4 regions of the Parageobacillus sp. G301 genome follow, and region 2 is predicted to be linked to each of the others. Evidence: riboswitches for the same ligand, from Rfam matches in the RefSeq annotation. Region 2 holds a riboswitch; each other region holds the start of a gene.
The links. Region 2 has a riboswitch for S-adenosylmethionine ahead of QSJ37_RS11500 (O-acetylhomoserine aminocarboxypropyltransferase/cysteine synthase family protein). Riboswitches for the same ligand answer to the same signal wherever they lie in the genome.
Positions count from the first base shown of each region.

Region 1: it holds a riboswitch for S-adenosylmethionine, as region 2 does, so the genes downstream of both, QSJ37_RS04110 (Na+/H+ antiporter NhaC family protein) here and QSJ37_RS11500 (O-acetylhomoserine aminocarboxypropyltransferase/cysteine synthase family protein) in region 2, are expected to answer to the same signal.
Region 3: it holds a riboswitch for S-adenosylmethionine, as region 2 does, so the genes downstream of both, mtnK (S-methyl-5-thioribose kinase) here and QSJ37_RS11500 (O-acetylhomoserine aminocarboxypropyltransferase/cysteine synthase family protein) in region 2, are expected to answer to the same signal.
Region 4: it holds a riboswitch for S-adenosylmethionine, as region 2 does, so the genes downstream of both, QSJ37_RS07080 (methionine biosynthesis PLP-dependent protein) here and QSJ37_RS11500 (O-acetylhomoserine aminocarboxypropyltransferase/cysteine synthase family protein) in region 2, are expected to answer to the same signal.

Region 1 covers NZ_BSDB01000001.1:795,644-800,199, reverse strand. Annotated here, with positions in the region: gene QSJ37_RS04120 (ABC transporter permease subunit) at 1-215, shown strand, start outside; gene QSJ37_RS04115 (TetR/AcrR family transcriptional regulator) at 215-892, shown strand; SAM riboswitch class I at 1,081-1,186, shown strand; gene QSJ37_RS04110 (Na+/H+ antiporter NhaC family protein) at 1,296-2,621, shown strand; partial or broken gene QSJ37_RS17925 (transposase) at 2,959-3,865, shown strand; gene QSJ37_RS04095 (amidohydrolase family protein) at 4,428-4,556, shown strand, end outside.
Region 2 covers NZ_BSDB01000002.1:561,147-565,702, reverse strand. Annotated here, with positions in the region: gene QSJ37_RS11500 (O-acetylhomoserine aminocarboxypropyltransferase/cysteine synthase family protein) at 1-852, opposite strand, end outside; SAM riboswitch class I at 922-1,025, opposite strand; gene QSJ37_RS11495 (SCP2 sterol-binding domain-containing protein) at 1,118-1,465, opposite strand; gene QSJ37_RS11490 (thioredoxin family protein) at 1,682-1,999, opposite strand; gene QSJ37_RS11485 (toprim domain-containing protein) at 2,008-2,358, opposite strand; gene gcvH (glycine cleavage system protein GcvH) at 2,744-3,127, opposite strand; gene QSJ37_RS11470 (arsenate reductase family protein) at 3,216-3,578, opposite strand; gene QSJ37_RS11465 (acyl-CoA dehydrogenase family protein) at 3,635-4,556, opposite strand, start outside.
Region 3 covers NZ_BSDB01000001.1:1,350,657-1,355,212, reverse strand. Annotated here, with positions in the region: gene QSJ37_RS06875 (sugar ABC transporter substrate-binding protein) at 1-569, opposite strand, end outside; gene mtnA (S-methyl-5-thioribose-1-phosphate isomerase) at 556-1,626, opposite strand; gene mtnK (S-methyl-5-thioribose kinase) at 1,649-2,851, opposite strand; SAM riboswitch class I at 2,932-3,095, opposite strand; gene QSJ37_RS06860 (carbon-nitrogen family hydrolase) at 3,190-4,005, opposite strand; gene QSJ37_RS06855 (pyridoxal phosphate-dependent aminotransferase) at 4,106-4,556, shown strand, end outside.
Region 4 covers NZ_BSDB01000001.1:1,393,913-1,398,468, forward strand. Annotated here, with positions in the region: gene metC (cystathionine beta-lyase) at 1-660, opposite strand, end outside; gene QSJ37_RS07080 (methionine biosynthesis PLP-dependent protein) at 665-1,768, opposite strand; SAM riboswitch class I at 1,845-1,957, opposite strand; gene QSJ37_RS07085 (alpha/beta hydrolase) at 2,188-2,916, shown strand; gene QSJ37_RS07090 (YjcG family protein) at 2,981-3,502, shown strand; gene QSJ37_RS07095 (GNAT family N-acetyltransferase) at 3,504-3,935, shown strand; gene spoVIF (sporulation-specific transcription regulator SpoVIF) at 4,371-4,556, opposite strand, start outside.

The sequences.
Region 1 (4,556 bases), on a different contig from region 2:
TTGTCCTAGCTGCCTACTTTATGAATGTGATGGCAGGGATATCGGAAGACTTAGAGTTCCTAAAATATATAAGCCCGTTTAAATATGTGGACGCCGCCTCCATTATTAATGATAACGAGATTGAGCCTTTGTATATCTTTATTATGGCTGCGGTTATTTTGATTAGTATCTTCGCTTCATATATGGTATATAAAAAGAAAGATATTGCAGTCTAATGAAATTAGAGGTGTTAAAATTGTATTCAGCATTTGAAAAGCAGCCTAAAGAGAAAAAAGACTTGATCATCAAAGTGGCCATCGAGGAATTTGTGAAGAATGGTTATGAAAAGACCTCTACAGATGTTATTACGAGACGGGCGGGAATTTCCAAGGGAATACTTTTTCATTATTTTAAGAGCAAGAAAAACTTATACCTTTATTTAGTGAATTATGTGAAGGACTTTCTGACGGAACTAGCAATGGAAGAAATGGAAAAAATCCAATCTGATGATTTCTTTGAAAGGATCAAAGAAATCGTCCTGTTGAAACAAAAACTAACGGTTCAGTATCTCCAAGAAACTCAGTTTATTACGGATGCCTTTACTAATCCTCCAGTGGCAGTAAAGAAGGAAATGGAAGAAATTATTAAGAAACATTACGAAGCTTATCAGGAAGATTTTTTGCTGAAGCATGTCTATATTAAAGATCTGATCCAAACGGAAAAACTTAGAGAGGATATTTCCGTGGATACCGTGATCCGCATGACCATGTTGATTGCCGAACAGCTGTCTAATAAGTATATGGCTATATACAAAAATAAGCAAATGGATGTCATGAGTGGTGTGGAGTCTTTGATAAGGGAACTGAATGAATATCTTAAGATTATTAAATATGGAATCTATAAACCAGAATAGAGTTTTTGATTTCTTTTCCCGTGGCGTTTTGCTACGGGATTTTTGCATATTATTAATGTTACACAAGTATAATTTTAAGATTTATTTAAAATTATTTAAAAATAAGACATTATCAAAGTGTATTGCACAATAGATGAATATGTTGTAATCTTTTATTTGTTTTATATAACGAAATACAACCGCTCATCTTCTTATCTAGAGAGGCGGAGGGACTGGCCCGAAGAAGTCTCGGCAGCGGACTCGTTTTCGAGTGCTGTGCCAAATCCAGCAAGCATTGTGCTTGAAAGATAAGAAGGGTTTCTTATATAGATACGTATAAGGCCTCTTCTTATGTTCAGATAAGAAGAGGCCTTTTCTCTAAGTGGAAAGCTCCTTCAAAAAAACATAAAATGAGGTGGAAAGAGTGGAGTTAAGAAAAGGCAATCTATTTGCGTTATTTCCGTTTGTGATCTTTTTAGTGTTGTTCATTGGTGCAGGCGTGGTTACAGGCGATTTTTATAAATTTCCAGTCATTGTAGCAATTTTGATTGCGGCAAGTATTTCGTTGATGATGAATCGGAAAGAGTCTTTAACGAAGAAAGTGGAAGTGTTCACAAAAGGGGCTGGAAATGCCGATGTCATGTTAATGGTCATCATTTTCTTATTAGCAGGAGCATTTTCGGAAGTAACTAAAAAAATGGGGGCTGTTGAATCAACGGTTAATTTGGCTCTTTCCGTTGTTCCGCAAAATTTATTAATAGCCGGTTTATTTGTCATTGGATGTTTTATCTCCATTTCGATGGGAACGTCCATGGGAACGATTGTAGCGTTAGCGCCGATTGGAGTCGGAATTAGTGAACAAACCGATATTTCTTTGGCATTATCTATGGCAGCTGTCATTGGCGGTGCTATGTTTGGAGATAACCTATCTTTTATCTCTGATACAACGATTGCGGCAGTTCGTACACAAAATACAAGAATGAAAGAAAAGTTTAAGGTGAACTTTTTCATTGTTTTACCAGCGGCAATCATCACCATCGTTCTTTTCTGGGCCATTACTGCTGGAGAGCAAGCGGAAATTACGAATCAATCTTTTAATTGGATGAAAATTTTACCTTACCTTGGTGTATTAATAACAGCATTAATGGGCGTTAATGTACTAGTCGTGTTAGCAGGCGGTATTTTATTAGCAGGAATCATCGGTCTTCTTGATGGAAGCTACAGTGCAATGGGCCTCATTCAAGCCATCGGTGACGGGGTCGCCGGAATGCAGGAATTGTCATTGCTTGCGATCTTAATTTCCGGTATGGTGGAAGTCATTAAACATAACGGTGGAATCGATTATTTACTTCAATTAGTAACAAGAAATGTAAAGTCAAAAAAAGGGGCACAATTCGGCATCGCGGGATTAGTGAGCTTAACAAATCTTTCAACAGCAAACAATACGATCTCCATTTTAATTGCTGGTCCACTTGCAAAAAACATTGCTGATCAATATGACATTGATCCGCGTAAATCTGCCAGCATATTGGATATTTTCTCATGCTGTTTCCAGGGGCTCATCCCATATGGTGCGCAAATGCTTGTGGCAGCAGGTGTTGCTTCCATTTCACCATTAAGTATTTTGCAGTATTCGTTCTACCCATTCTTAATTGGAGTTTGTGGCATGATCGCGATTGTGTTTGACTTTCCAAAATTAAAAACACAAAAAGAAGTAAAGGCAGACTTACAAGCGAATAAAGCGGTATAAAGGAAAGGGGCTGACTCAAAGCATCCCTTGGAGCGATGTTGAGTCAGCTTTCATTTTCACCAAATGGAGCGATTCTATTTTTTATGATCGAAAAAAGAGTATATTAGTGAATAATTTTGCAAAGTTGAAATCTTTCTTTAATAAGCTGGTTGACTTGTTCAACATTAAACATTTCTAATATAATTTATGAATATTTCACAAAAATAAATTAAGAGAAGAGAGTAATAAAAAATAGGTTCATCACCAAATTTTGTGATTTAGTGATAAAAAAGAGAAAGCATTAACGAAATCCTGGCAATAATGTCAGCGATGAAACAAACATAAGGAGGCTTCGCAAGTGCTTTCTATATCACTAGGATTGCCAGAATTCAAATTGTTAAACAAGAACTTCTTTCCTATGGTTATGCGATTCATGTGGAGAAAACAGAGACACAAGAACGTTGTCCACATTGTGGGTTTCTTACTTCCACTGTCCATGACAGACGGACACGAAAAGTACGGGATTTAGCGATTTTCCGTCAACCGGTGTACTTGTTCGTAGAGGTGAAGCGTTATCGATGCTGGAATTGTTTCCAAGTGTTTTCTGCCTCTTTCGAATCGATTCCACCAAACCAACATTACACCAATCATGTTGCGAGTACTTGTATGAACTTTGTGAAGGCTGAAAGCACCGTATCCCATATACGACATTGGAACGCATTTATTACTCCATCGCATCGAAAAAAGCAAAAGAGCGCCAAGCAGCGATGGAGGCCTCTTCTCCAGAAGGGATGGTGCTTAGCTTAGATGAAACCGCGGTAAAAAAGGGACATCAGTATGAAACCGTATTGATGGATGCCAAAGCAGGATCGGTCATGGGATTGCATGCCGACCGCCAATGTGACTCCGCCATCAACTTGTTGAATCAAAACGTCCTGTCGAAAGAAATGGTGCAAACCGTGATTCTTGACATGTGGGAACCCTATCACAAGGCGGTTCGTGCTCTGTTTCCATCTGCTTCGATTGTGATCGATAAGTACCATGTGGTTCAAAAGGTGACACAAGCCCTGGATCAAGCGAGAAGGAATTCTCCTCATTGAAAAAGGCTAGATTCCTTCTATATAAAAGGCTACTCGAATGGAGGGAACGAATCACAAGATCAAAAACATCAAACGCCGGGCATTGGCTATCGAAATCGAGAACGGTTTCGTTTGCGTGTATTTCTGGAGTGTACAGGGAACACTACAGGCAGTCAGGCTGCCTAAGCTCTCACTTCTTCCGCTATCGGTATGATAGTTGGTAGAATGGAACCTGTCAAGGAAAGCACTTGACTGTTTCCATTCTACCAACTTGGTGGTCCGTATGCGGAAGAAGGAGCCCATCGGATGAACCTGTTTCATCCAGCTAACATGTTTCTAGGATTGAGTAAATGGTGAATTACCCATTTTTTTATGTTGTTCCAACCTTCCTGTCACAATATTAGATTTGGAAAATGCGTATTGCTGAACGGCCTTTCCCTGATGGAATATCGAGAAAAGTCCATGGCATCATAATATACTCTTTTTCATTGTCTACTTGACAGGGGTATGTGCTTTAATTTTAGATTATAAAAAGTTTTGTTTCATCACCCAAAAAATTGATGGCAAAATTTGCTGTTTTTTGTTTAAGTATATATTTCAAATAGTGGATTAACCAAGTATAATTTGATTAGAATTTTCTAAATAAAATGAAAACTAAAAATATTCTTACCTACAAAAATACTTTTCTATGGACATCCGAAAAAATGATACCGCTTTCAATTGAAAATTAATCTAATGTGAGGGGGGAATGGAATTGATCAAAACATCTAATGGTGAAGAAATTTTTATTATTGATGCACACATTGCCTTATGGGATGGAAGTAAGGAGAATCAATTAAATATCCACGGAGAACAATTTATTAGTTGCTTTTATGAT
Region 2 (4,556 bases):
CTGAATTTGAAAGGCATTAAATGGGCTAATCGCTGGACCTAAATCGCGGAGCAACTGCACGCGAGCTTTGACAATGTATGCAGCAGGCCCAAACGCCTCAGCATACACAATGTTGTGATAGCTTGGATCAGGAGTAATAAATCCTGGAAACTTCGGCGAATTCCAGTCAAAATTACCACCATCAACAATGATGCCGCCTAAGGTCGTCCCATTCCCAACAAGCCATTTTGTGGCGGAATGGATCACGATATTCGCCCCATGTTCAATTGGTCTGCACAAATAAGGAGTGGCAAATGTGTTGTCGATAATGAGCGGAATTCCCGCTTCACGAGCGATTTGCGCCACCGCTTCAATATCTAATATGTGCAAACTAGGGTTGCCAATCGTTTCGGCGAAAATTGCTTTCGTTTTTGGTGTAATCGCTGCTCGGAAATTTTCCGGATTAGACGGATCGACAAAGTGGGTTTTAATTCCGTATTTCGGCAATGTATTGACGAACAAATTATATGTACCGCCATATAACGTAGATGCCGATACAATTTCATCCCCAGCTCCGGCGATATTCAAAATGGCCAGTGTAATGGCGGCCATTCCGCTGGCGAGAGCAAGACTGCCCACTCCGCCTTCCAGCTGTGCCACCCTTTCTTCCAATACGGTAACCGTAGGATTGTGAATGCGTGTATAAATATATCCTTCTTCTTTTAGACCAAAAAGGTTCGCAGCATGATCCGTATTGGCAAATAAATAGGCGTTCGATTGATAAATAGGAACCGCACGCGCACCAGTGGCAGGATCAGGCTTTAATCCGCCATGAATGGCTACTGTTTCGAAACGGTATTGTTTTTCACTCATTGAAACTCTCTCCCCTTTACCTTTTATAATAAAACCCCCTTCTTCTAAGAAGAGAGGGGGGATGCACTCTTCTTATCTCTCAGAGCAATTCGCTCTGCTGGAATTAGCACCGTGTTGAAACAACCGGTTGCCGGGCTTCATTGGGCCAGTCCCTCCACCTCTCTTGATAAGAATGATATATACCGTTTTTTCTGAATAATACTATTATTATTCTTAATTGTCAATTCATTTTTTTATAAAAATTAAAAATAAAGAAATATGGTATTTAGCAAACATAGCGATACGGTTTTGACAAATGAAACAGAGACTCCAGAAGCAACATATGACGGAAACTTCCAGAAATGTGCACTTCTCGAAGCCGAATTTGTTGTTGTAATTTTAACCTTCCATTTATCAATGATTCCAGCGCCTCTTTCGATCCTCGAATGGTCACTAGCCGACGTTCATCTATCTTTTCCTTTTGACCGATTTTATATTTAGAAATCGCAACAACCGCTGTTTCTGTTTCACATTCAAACTGAACGTATAACTCTTCTTCTGGTAAAATCGGTGATAAATGATTTAATTTTTGAATTCGTTCTGTAAGCTGTCCTACTAATTCACGCATATCCATTTTATACCCGCCTCCCCCATTATCCTGTCACTTCATTCATTTCCATAAAAAAAAGGAGAATCCTTTATAAAAATCTCGACAAATCGTCTGGAAAATAGGCAATATTCTCATCATTTCCCAAGAAATATGTCAAACGAAGTCAAATAACCGTTTATTTTAGTTCTTGCGCTGTCAACTTTAAGGGGAGGAGAGAATGAACAACATCTGTTCATTTTTCTAATTCTGAGGCAACATTTCCTTTATTGTTTCGTATAAATACGGTACAGAATGAAACGCGTATAATTTTTTAACAATATTGCCGCGATCAAATAAAAGAAGGCATGGAACACTTTCAATTTTCCATGCAACCGCACGCTCTGGCATATAATTAATATCGGTCTTGTAAAATGGAATATGCGGAAATAGTTCTTCGACAACCTGGAGCATCCGCTCCGCAAGCTGGCAAGTGCCGCACATCGGTGTATATACATAAAGACAAGCCATATCTTTTTTATTAATAATGTCATCTATTTCTGGTAACTCTAATTTTTTCATTGCTGCTTTCACCTTTTTAATAAATAATCGTAATGGACATCAAAGTTTGCGCGTAATAATACTTGGGCAATATGCCAATTCGGCGCTGCAGCTACTTCACGGTACATTCGGTCAATATATATATGTTCCGCTTCAGGAAATTCACGGCGAAACTGTTTTCGTAATTTTTCCCCCGCTTCATCGGCATCCACTAATATATACACTTCTTTATAATAGAGCTCCTCAATCAGTTCTTCCAGTCTGGCATCACTAATCGTCCCGTTTGTACAAATAATTTCAACTGGTTCATTAATAATGTTTTCAATTTTTTGTTTGTCGGAACGCCCTTCCACAATAATCACTTTTTCGATTTCTATCATTATTATCACCTGATTAGTTGAAAATGTCATTCATTTATTATATGGAAAAACAGTACGATGGTTTCCACATGGATAAGGAAAGGAAACGAGGCTATAGTCGTTTTTGCAAAATAAAGAAGAAAAGCAACGGCATAGCACCGTTGCTTTTGACCCCAACCAGCCTCACCGTCGCAATCGACATACTGTTGATCTGGTCCAACGGTGATGGTTATTTGCTTATCAATTCGTCTATTTTGTTGCTAACTTGCGACAGAGAAACATGTCCCTCATATTAAATCATGTTCTAATACTTTGTTTCCGCTGCCATACGGGCACCCTTTGCAAACCTCTTTATGTATAGGGTGCCCATCGTTCGCGTGATCAACCGTGGTGATTGGGTCTATTATTATCCTTCTTTTACCATTTCTTCATATTGCTCTGCTGTTAATAAATTGTCGATCTCGCTCATATCGTAAGGCTCGACAACGATCATCCATGCTTTTTCATACGGTGATTCATTCACATATTCTGGATTATCATTTAATTCTTCATTCACTTCTACTACTTTACCGCTAATTGGCGCATAAAGTTCAGAAACAGTTTTCACTGATTCGACGCTGCCGAATGGCTCGTTTGCTGTAATTTCTGCACCTACTTCTGGCAATTCAACAAAAACGATGTCACCTAGCTCCGATTGTGCAAAATCAGTAATACCGATGCGCACTTTATCTCCTTCGACACGCACCCACTCATGTTCTTCTGAATAGCGTAATTCCTTCGGTGTATTCATAATCGCACCCCTCCATTAATTTATATTCTTTTTAATATTGTATTCTTTTTAATAATAACCGATTTTGCCAAAAAACTCACTGAATTCGTTACATTTGTTTAAAGAATTTTTCGTATTGCTCTCCGTTAAATCCGACGATGACATGATTTCCATCCGTTAAGATCGGGCGCTTGATCAACATGCCATCGGAAGCAAGAAGCTCAAGAAGTTCCTCTTCCGAAGCAGTATTCACTTTATCTTTTAACCCTAACTCGCGATATTTCATACCACTTGTGTTAAAAAATTTTTTCAGTGGAAGCCCGCTCTTGCGATAAAGTTCTGTCAATTCCTCTTTTGTCGGCGGTTTTTCGACAATATGTACTTCCTGCACCGTGATGCCATGCTCATCGAGCCATTTTTTCGCTTTTCGGCATGTGCCGCACTTTGGATACCAATAAAAGGTTAACGACATATTGCACCATCCTTTGCAAACGAAAGTACCAGGATAAAACCTGGTACTTTCCATTATTACACAATATAACGTTCTGCTTCAATGAGCGCCGCTGCCGCTTCACGTTTTTTCGCGATGATATTGATTGGAGTATAGCGCGTCAATTTACGCAAAGCGGCCAACATCATACGCAACATATCGCCTTGCTCTACTGCGATAATGGTTTCTTTCGCGTGCGCCTCGATTTCGTTAAACGCTTCCTGGCAGAAAATTTGCGTATAAAGAAGTTTTTGTTTGTTTTTCTCTACTCCGGAGTTTTTAATTGCTTTTTCTGTGCGAAGCAGAGCAGATTCCATCGCGTAAATATTCGCAACAATGTCGGCAATGTTTACTAAAATTTCCTGTTCATTTTCCAATTTTGGACCGAATTTTTGTGCTGCTAATCCCGTCACCATTAATGCGATTTTTTTCGCGTTGCGTACTAAATATTTTTCTTGTTCAAGTACGCCGTCACCAACTTCTTCCGGCATAAGAATCATTAATTCTTCTTGAAGCTGTTGCGCTTTTTGAAGAAGCGGCAGTTCGCCTTTCATTGCTTTTTTCAAATACATTCCAGGAACTAATAGACGGTTAATTTCATTCGTTCCTTCAAAAATACGGTTGATCCGAGAGTCACGATAAGCCCGCTCAATTTCGTATTCTTGCATAAATCCATAACCGCCGTGAATTTGTACACCTTCGTCAACAATACAATCTAATGTTTCTGTTGCGAAAAATTTGTTTAGCGAGCATTCGATGGCATATTCAGCAATCGATTTCGCAATTTCTTTTCCGTCTTTTGCTTTTTCCTCATCAAGAAGGCTCATCCGTTCGTCAAATAAACCGACCGTACGATAGACGGAACTTTCTGTTGCGTACAACCGGGATGCCATTGTCGCAAATTTTTCTTGTGTTAATGTAAACTTAGAAATCGGTTGTTTAAATTGTTGACGTTGGTTC
Region 3 (4,556 bases), on a different contig from region 2:
ACAATGTCTCCTTCGCCGTTTAAGTCTTCAGCCAACGTTTTTAACGTTTTCCATGCAAGGCTGTAGTCATCTTGGTCAATCACTGTTACGCCTGGGATATTTAAATCATTATCGAATGCGACAACAGGAATGCCTTTTTCGACTGCCTTTTTCACCGGACCTTCCAACGCATCAGCGCGCCCGTGATCTAATAGAATCGCATCGACGTTTTGCGTAATGGCTGTTTCGACATAGGAAGCCATTTTCGTTAAGTCGTTATCCGCATTGTAAATTTGCACTTCGCCGCCAAATTTTTGCACTTGTTCTTTTACGCCAGCGATATACTGAGAAGAAAACGTGCCGATCGACATTTGCATAATGGCGGCAATTTTTATTGGTTTTTTTAATTCTTCAGGGATATCTGCTTGTTCGGTTGTTGCAGCTGTTGTTTCGCTTGCTTCTTCGGCCGTGCTGTTTTCTTGTTTAGCCGGTTTCGAACTGACGGCGTCTTGTTCATTCATGCAGCCGCTAAGGATGACGATAATGGAAAAAAGGAATGCGACTAAATAGTTAAGTCTAAATTGCTTCATGGCGATCCTCCTTTGCAAACAGTGCTGGCAGTTCAGTTTCATAATTGCCGCGGATGATCCCTTTTTCGGTAATAATGGCCGTGATAAGGTCGTGTGGTGTTACATCGAACGCTGGATTATAAACGTTTACGCCTTCTGGAGCGATTCGCGTTCCGGCGATATGCGTCACTTCCTCTGGATTGCGTTCTTCAATCGGAATTTCTTCCCCTGTTTTGGTTGCTAAATCAATGGTCGATAATGGCGCGGCGACATAAAATGGAATGCCAAACGCTTTAGCGAGCAGCGCCAGTCCAAAGGTGCCGATTTTGTTGGCAGTGTCACCGTTGGCGGCAATTCGGTCGGCGCCGACAATGACAGCGGTAATGTTTTTCGCCTTGATCGTCTGCGCTGCCATATTGTCGGTAATAAGAGTGACTTCTACCCCCGCTTGCATCAATTCCCACGTCGTCAATCTTGCCCCTTGCAAGACCGGACGAGTTTCCGACGCGTAAACATGAAGATTCATCCCTTTTTCTTTCGCTAAATAAAACGGAGCAAGCGCAGTGCCATAGCGGGCGGTTGCGATCGAACCAGCATTGCAAATGGTTAAAACGCGGTCGCCGTTTTGAAATAAGGAAAGCGCATGTTCTCCGATACGGCGGCATACATCTTCATCTTCAATTTGAATGCGAATCGCTTCATGGATGAGCGTCGTTTTTGCTTCGTTAACAGAGGAAACGTGGGCGATGCTGGAAACAAGCCGATCTAATGCCCAAAACAAGTTCACTGCGGTTGGCCGAGAGCTTGCTAAGTAGTCACGGTCCTTTCGCACGTGCTCTTTAAATTTTTCCAGTGATTCTGTTTCATATTGCTGTGCAGAAAGAGCGAGGCCGTAAGCAGCCGTAATGCCGATCGCCGGTGCGCCGCGTACTTTTAACGCGGCGATTGCGTCCCATACATCTTCAATATTTTTTAATTCCAAATATTCCGTCACTAATGGTAGCTTTTGTTGATTCAAAATTGTAATATGAGTGTCGTTCCATTCCACAGAGCGCGGGATTGCGAATGGTTCTGCCATTATGGTTCTTCCTTTCATTGTGTTAATTCGTTGCTGCAAGCACTGTTTGTGCGAAAAGGGAACGGATTTCTTTAGTGCTAGATAATGTTTCACGTTGCAAAATGAGGCTTCTGCCAAGACGAAGGGCATAACGTTTTGCTTGTAAGCGTTCCTCTTTATCCTCAATGCCATCAAGGTCAGCGACATGTGCTAGCCCAATCGTGCGGCGGATGACTTCACATCCGGCAAAGCCGATCGCGTTAGCAAACGTGTGATGCAGCACGTCTTCTAATAATCCTTCTGTTTTTGCATATGGTTCTACATTGTGAGTGCGCCAAAGATCGGAAAAGACTGTCGAGAATACATCCCAAGTTTTGTCGATATGAGCAAATAATGGCTCTTGTTGTTGTTCTGGGCGGGACAACGCATTTAACAGCAAGTTTGCGAAAAATTGGCCTATGTCAAAACCGAACGGGCCATAAAACGCAAACTCTGGATCAATGATTTTCGTTTCTTCATCGCTGGCGAAAATGCTTCCGGTATGCAAATCACCGTGGATGAGCGCATCTCCTTCGGTTAAAAACTTGCGCTTTAGTTTGGCCGCTTCTAAGTGGAGTTTATCATCGTTCCAAAGCGCTTCTACATCATCGCGAAGCTCGTCTTCAAAGTTGTTCGTTTCATGATTAAAGAACGGATCTGTAAATACAAGGTCTTCGGTAATTTTGCATAATTCCGGATTAACAAAACTTTGCGCTAATTGTTTTTTTTCTTGTTGATTCATGCCAAAGTCGGAAGTGTAAAACGATGTCTTTGCGATAAATTCGCCAATATGTTGCGATAAAAGTGGATATGTTTTTCCTTCAATCAACCCTTTGCGGGCGATTTGCAAGTGAGATAAATCTTCCATAACGGTAATTGCCAAAGATTCATCGGAATAGTATACTTTTGGCACGTATTGCGGAACATAGCTTGCGAATGTGCGCAGCGCATTGCTTTCAATAACAGCGCGTTTTAATGTGAGCGGCCAGCTTTCACCGACTACTTTTGCGTACGGGAGCGCTTGTTTTACGATAATTCCTTTCTTTGTTTGCTGATCGACAACACGGAAAACAAGATTTAAGTTGCCGTCGCCAATTTCGCGGCAGGCAAGCGGTGTTCCTTCCGGAAAAAGACCGAGACGGACCGTCAAAGAGATTGCGCCTTGTTCCGTTAATGGTTCATAAACCGTTGGATGAGAAATTGGCATAATGTAAAACTCCTCCTTCATGTAAATTAAAAAGCCTCTTTCTGCATAGAAAGAGGCTTGAAGATTCCATATCTTCGCACCTCTTATCTTTCAGAAAGAACGAGTCTTTCTGTTGGACTTAGCACCGTGCCCTGCGGAAGTAGCGAACTTCCGGCGCCAAAAAGTGCGCCCTATCTCACGATAGTATTACGGTCGGTTGCTGGGCTTCATTGGGCCAATTCCCTCAGCCAACTCTTGATAAGAGTGTGTCAGCATATTCAATTTTTTAATTTTCGTTATGTTGGCAATTTTGAAGTTTTATGCTTGATACGAATCATACATGGTCACGAAATGATTTGTCAACTCTTTTTTAAAAAATTTTTTTCTGCAGCGATGTAGTCGTTAGCTCTGCGGTCCGCAAAAATCGGGATTTGTTTTCGCACTTCTCTTACTTTTTGAAGATCGATTTGTGCCATTAACGTACAAGGTTCTTCATTTGCTTCTGCAATGATTTCTCCCCATGGGTCAACCACCAGCGAATGACCGGCAAAGACATTGTTTGGATCGCTTCCAGCGCGATTGCACGCGATGACGTAGCATTGATTTTCAATCGCGCGCGCCGCAAGCAGTGTACGCCAATGCGAAAGACGAGGAAGCGGCCACTCGGCGACGACAAATAACACTTCCGCCCCTTGGACCACATGGACGCGAATCCATTCTGGGAAGCGGATGTCATAACAAATGACGCCTGCACATCGAGTGTTTTCTAATGTGAACAATCCCATTTCTTCCCCTGGATGTAAGTAAAGATGTTCATCCATCAGCTGGAACAAATGGAGTTTGCTATATTCGCCGACGATGATGCCGTTTCGGTCGGCGATGTACATCGTATTGGTGACGCCGCGATCTGTTTTTCTGGCAATTGATCCAGCGACAATATTGACATGATGCGACTTGGCAAGTTTTTGAATGAACGCTTTTGTACGCATACCGCCCTCATCGGCAATCTCATCGAGTCTGGTTAAGTCATAGCCAGTCGTCCATAGTTCAGGAAGGACGATAATATCTGGGTGATTTTTTGAAATTTTTTCTATCTCTCTTTCAACGCGCCGTTCGTTTTCATTAGGATTGCCAAAAGCGATATCTAGCTGAAGACATGCGATTTTTATCGTCATGAACATTCACCTCGAAAAAATTTTACTTTACATTTTGATTTTTACGATATATGATTTTTCACTAGAATTTCAAGAAAATTTTTGAGAAGGTGTTAACGCGATGAAACAATTTCCACTATCTGAGTTATTGCAGAGCCTTCCAAAACAGTTTTTTGCTTCGCTTGTCGATAAAGTCGCAAAAAAAATGGCGGAGGGGCATGACATCATCAATTTAGGGCAAGGAAATCCCGACCAGCCGACTCCACCGCATATCGTGGAGGCGATGCAAAAAGCGGTGGCGAACCCAAAATATCACAAATACTCGCCATTTAAAGGGTATTCCTTTTTGAAACGCGCCGTTGCTGCGTTTTATGAGCGCGAATACGGCGTTGCCGTTGATCCGGAAAAAGAAGTGGCGGTTTTGTTTGGCGGGAAAGCGGGTCTTGTGGAGATCCCGCAATGTTTAGCCAATCCAGGCGATATTGTGCTCGTGCCTGACCCGGGATATCCGGATTATTGGTCGGGGATTGCGCTGGCGCGCGCGGAAATGGTGATGATGCCATTGCGTGCGG
Region 4 (4,556 bases), on a different contig from region 2:
GGCAAGTTCCTCGTCTTTTACAACAGCAAGCCCGGCAACAACGTCGCTATGCCCCGATAAAAATTTCGTCGCGCTATGAAGGACGACATCGACACCAAGATCGAGCGGACGCTGCAGAGCGGGAGTCATAAACGTATTATCTAAAAACGTTAAACAGCCATTTGCCTTCGCAAGCTTCACAATCCCGCGAATATCGGTCACTTTTAAAAGCGGATTCGATGGGGTTTCAACGTAAATGACTTTTGTATTCGGGCGAATATGGGAAGCTACTTCATGCAAATCCGTCATATCAACGAACGTATATTCAATGCCAAAGCGGCTCAATACCTCGGTAATCATTCGGTACGTACCGCCGTAAACGTCTTCCGTCACAAGCACATGATCGCCTTTGGACAAGAGGAGAAAAGCGGTGGAAATCGCCGCCATTCCGGATGAGAAGGCGAAACCGCGCACCCCTCCTTCTAACGCCGCAATCGTCTCTTCCAACGCTTCGCGCGTCGGATTGCCTGAGCGGCTATAATCATATTTGCCGAATGTGTCAAAATCAAATTGATGGAACGTGGAAGCGTGCTGAATCGGCACACTGACCGCTCCCGTTTGAGGATCCATTTTCCATTTATTATGGAGCAGTTTCGTTTGAAAAGATACGTGTTGTTCCATCTCCCTACACCTCTTTCATACTTTTTAACGCTTGCGATAAGTCAGAAATTAAATCTTCGACATGCTCGATGCCGACAGAGAAACGAAGCAGCCGGTTACAGACACCGTTGGCGATGCGGATTTCTTCTGGAATATCGGCATGTGTTTGCGTTGCTGGATATGTAATAAAGCTTTCGACTCCACCTAAACTTTCGGCGAATGTAATTAATCGTAAACTTTGCAAAAAGCGGTTGACCCATTTTTCTTCGCGCAAGCGGAACGACAACATGCCGCCTCTTCCCGGGTATAATACATCAGTAATATCTTCATGCGCCGCTAAAAATTCACTGATTCGTTTCGCGTTTTCTTCGTGCTGTCGCATCCGAAGCGCCAGCGTCTTCATGCCGCGAATAAGCAGCCACGAATCAAACGGTGAAAGCACAGCGCCAATTGCGTTCTGATATTCCGCGAGCCGCTTGCAAAGTTCCTCCCCCTTCGCAACGACGAGACCTGCCAACACATCGTTATGGCCTCCTAAATATTTTGTTGCACTATGGATGACGATATCGGCTCCTTGCTCGATCGGACGCTGAAAAACTGGTGTGTAAAACGTGTTGTCGACAATGAGAAGCAGTCCATGTTTTTTCGCAAATTTTGCCACTTCAGCAATGTCCGTTTCCTGCATTAACGGGTTCGTCGGTGTTTCTAAAAAAATCGCTTTTGTTTTTTCGGTGATGTAGTTCTCTACTAATCGTATGTCGCGAAAATCTACATAATGAAAAGACAAGCCGTATTTTCGCCAGCCGCGTTCAAATAAACGATATGTACCTCCATATAAATCGGAGGAAACGAGAAATTCATCCCCGCTTTCAAATAACGCAAGAACCGTCTGAATGGCCGCCATGCCCGAGCTGAACGCGTAGCCTTGGTCTCCTCCTTCTAGCTTTGCGATCGCTTCCTCGACGATTTTCCGCGTCGGATTGCCGGTACGAATGTAGTCAAATCCGGTAGACTTCCCGATTCCTTCATGACGGTACGCGGTCGAAAAATAGACGGGCGGATTGACCGTTCCTGTGACCGTGTCACTGCGGTTTCCGATTTGCGCCAATAACGTTTCCATTTTCTCCATCTGTATCTCTCCCTCTTCTATAAAATAAAAAAAGTCTTCTAAGAAGAAGACTTTTCCATACGTCGATCAGTGCTTCTTCTTATCTGCCGAATTGAAAAAATTCAATTCGCTGGATTTAGCACCTGGCCAAAAATTGGCTGGTTGCTGAAGCTTCATAGGGCCAGTTCCCTCCACTTCTCTTGATAAGAATGCATCCTTCACTATTCATTTTTTCTGATTACTAAAAATGTACCTCATTTATTGTGAGTTTGCAAGGAATTTTTAAAATTTTTCAAATTGATATGTTGTTTTTATACGTTGGAAAAACTCCCGGCGCTTTTTTATGTAAATATTCATCATAATCCGCTGTGTTTGTTAACATGTTTTTACAAAAATATGTTACAATAACAGGTGAATCTGTTTTTATTGGAGGATCCATCATGGCATTACAAAAAGGGACAATGCGTGATTACACTATTTATAGTGATGAGCTGGATGAGGAAATAACGCTGCTTGCCTATTTGCCAAGTTCGTTTTCCCCGCTTCATAAGTATTCTCTTCTTATCGCTCAGGATGGGAAAGATTATTTTATGTACGGGAAAATAAAAAGCGTTATTGAACAACTGATGGAAAACGGCGAGATTGACCGCACCATTGTCATCGGAATTCCATATCGCGATGTTAAGGACCGCTATGAGAAATATCATCCAAACGGAAAGAAAAACAGCCGTTATTTGCGTTTTTTAGCACATGAGCTCGTTCCGTTTTTAGATCAAACGTTTCCTACGTACCAAATCGGAAAAGGACGCGCGCTCATCGGCGATTCCCTTGGCGGCACTGTATCACTAATGGCAGGATTATTGTATCCGCATACATTTGGAAAAATTGCGATGCAGTCGCCATATATCGATGAAGGAATCATCGAGGAAATTTTACAATTTTCGGAACCGCCATTATTGCAAATTTACCATTCGGTGGGCACAAACGAAACAGCAGTGAAAACGACGGACGGAAACGTGCGCGATTTTATCACTCCAAATCGGAAGGCGCGTGAAGCGTTTATTCAAAAAGGATTTTTGTACGAATACAACGAATTTGATGGCGGTCATGCATGGACATATTGGCAGCCTGACGTTCCGCGTGCAATCGCGCATATCCTTTCTTTGTAAACACTACTATGTTTTTCGGAATTTTGTTATAATTAAGTACTACTTATCATAAGGAGGGGTTTTTATGAAATATGGTATTGCTTTATTTCCTTCGAAACGAATACAAGATTTTGCCAATTCCTATAGAAAGCGCTACGACAGCCATTACGCCCTCATTCCGCCGCATTTAACCTTAAAAGAGCCTTTTGAAGCTGACGACCAGCAAATTAAAGAAATTGTGAAGGAACTGCGCAAAATCGCCGCTGAAACAGATGTCATTCCGTTAAAAGTGACAAAGTTTAGCTCATTTTATCCGGCAAGCAATGTTATTTATTTAAAAGTGGAGCCGAACGAAACGCTCGAGCGTCTCCATGAACGGCTTCACAGCGGAATCCTTGCTGATAAGTCAGAATACGTATTTGTCCCTCATATTACCATCGGCCGTGATTTGCCAAACGCTGAATATGCTGATGTATACGGACAATTACGGATGCAAAACGTTCATTTTGAAGAAACGGTTGACCGCTTCCACCTTCTATATCAACTGGAAAACGGCTCATGGACAGTATATGAAACATTTCTTGTTGGAGGAAAGGAACAAGAGTAATATGAACGTAGCAATCGGAACAAAAAATGATACATCTTTATACAAAGATGCCTTGCTTGTTCGACGAATCGTATTTATCGAAGAGCAGCATGTTCCGGAAGAAGAAGAAATTGATGAATTTGAGCAAGAAGCGATGCATTTTGTTTTGTACGATGGGGAAAAACCGATTGGTGCCGGCAGATTTCGCACGATCGATAACGGTCTAGGCAAGATCGAACGAATTTGCGTTTTGCCGCAATATCGCGGCAGTGGGGCAGGAAAGCTGATTATGGAAGCGATTGAGCAGTTTGCAAAAAAACAAGGTGTCCCAAAAGTAAAACTGAACGCGCAAACACATGCGGAGCCATTTTATCAAAAACTTGGATATCAAACTGTTTCCGATGTGTTTATGGATGCTGGAATCCCTCATGTAACGATGGTAAAATCGCTTTAAGACCGTATCAAACGATGGTACGGTCCCTGCTCCTGCAATCCATAAAGAATAGTTGCGTACACTGTTGTTACATAAGCGGTTATGCTGTACGTATAGCAGCCAAGAGAAAATACAATTTCATTTCCCTTTCATACATAAGCCGTTCGTGACTTAGTCAATCATTTTCACGCCATATCATATTTTGCTGCACTAGTTTCTTTATATCTTCTGTATATTGTCCATGCCCTACAACAGCACGCTTCATTCGGAATGAAAGCAATCATTGTAACGTCTATTCCTTTGCGCATTTTTATTTCCTTTGTTTACTATTTTTTATAATTATAGATTTTCAAGGCTGTCTTTTTGTAATTGATTCGCCTTAGTTGCCAATATTCATTTTTTCTTAGGGAATATAAAGAACAAAAGGGAGCTTCGATTCCGAAGACTCCCTTTTGCTTACTTTTTGTTATTCAACATGTTAGCAATCGTGCTAAAATCAAGTTGTTTTCCGTTTTGAATGATCGTTTTGACGATTTGGTCTTCTAGCTCTTTTGGCACTTTCCGATTGGCGATTTGCGCGACGCGTTTGATGACGTGACGCACTGTTTTTTCGTCTTTAAAATTGGCATTTTGCAAAGAATT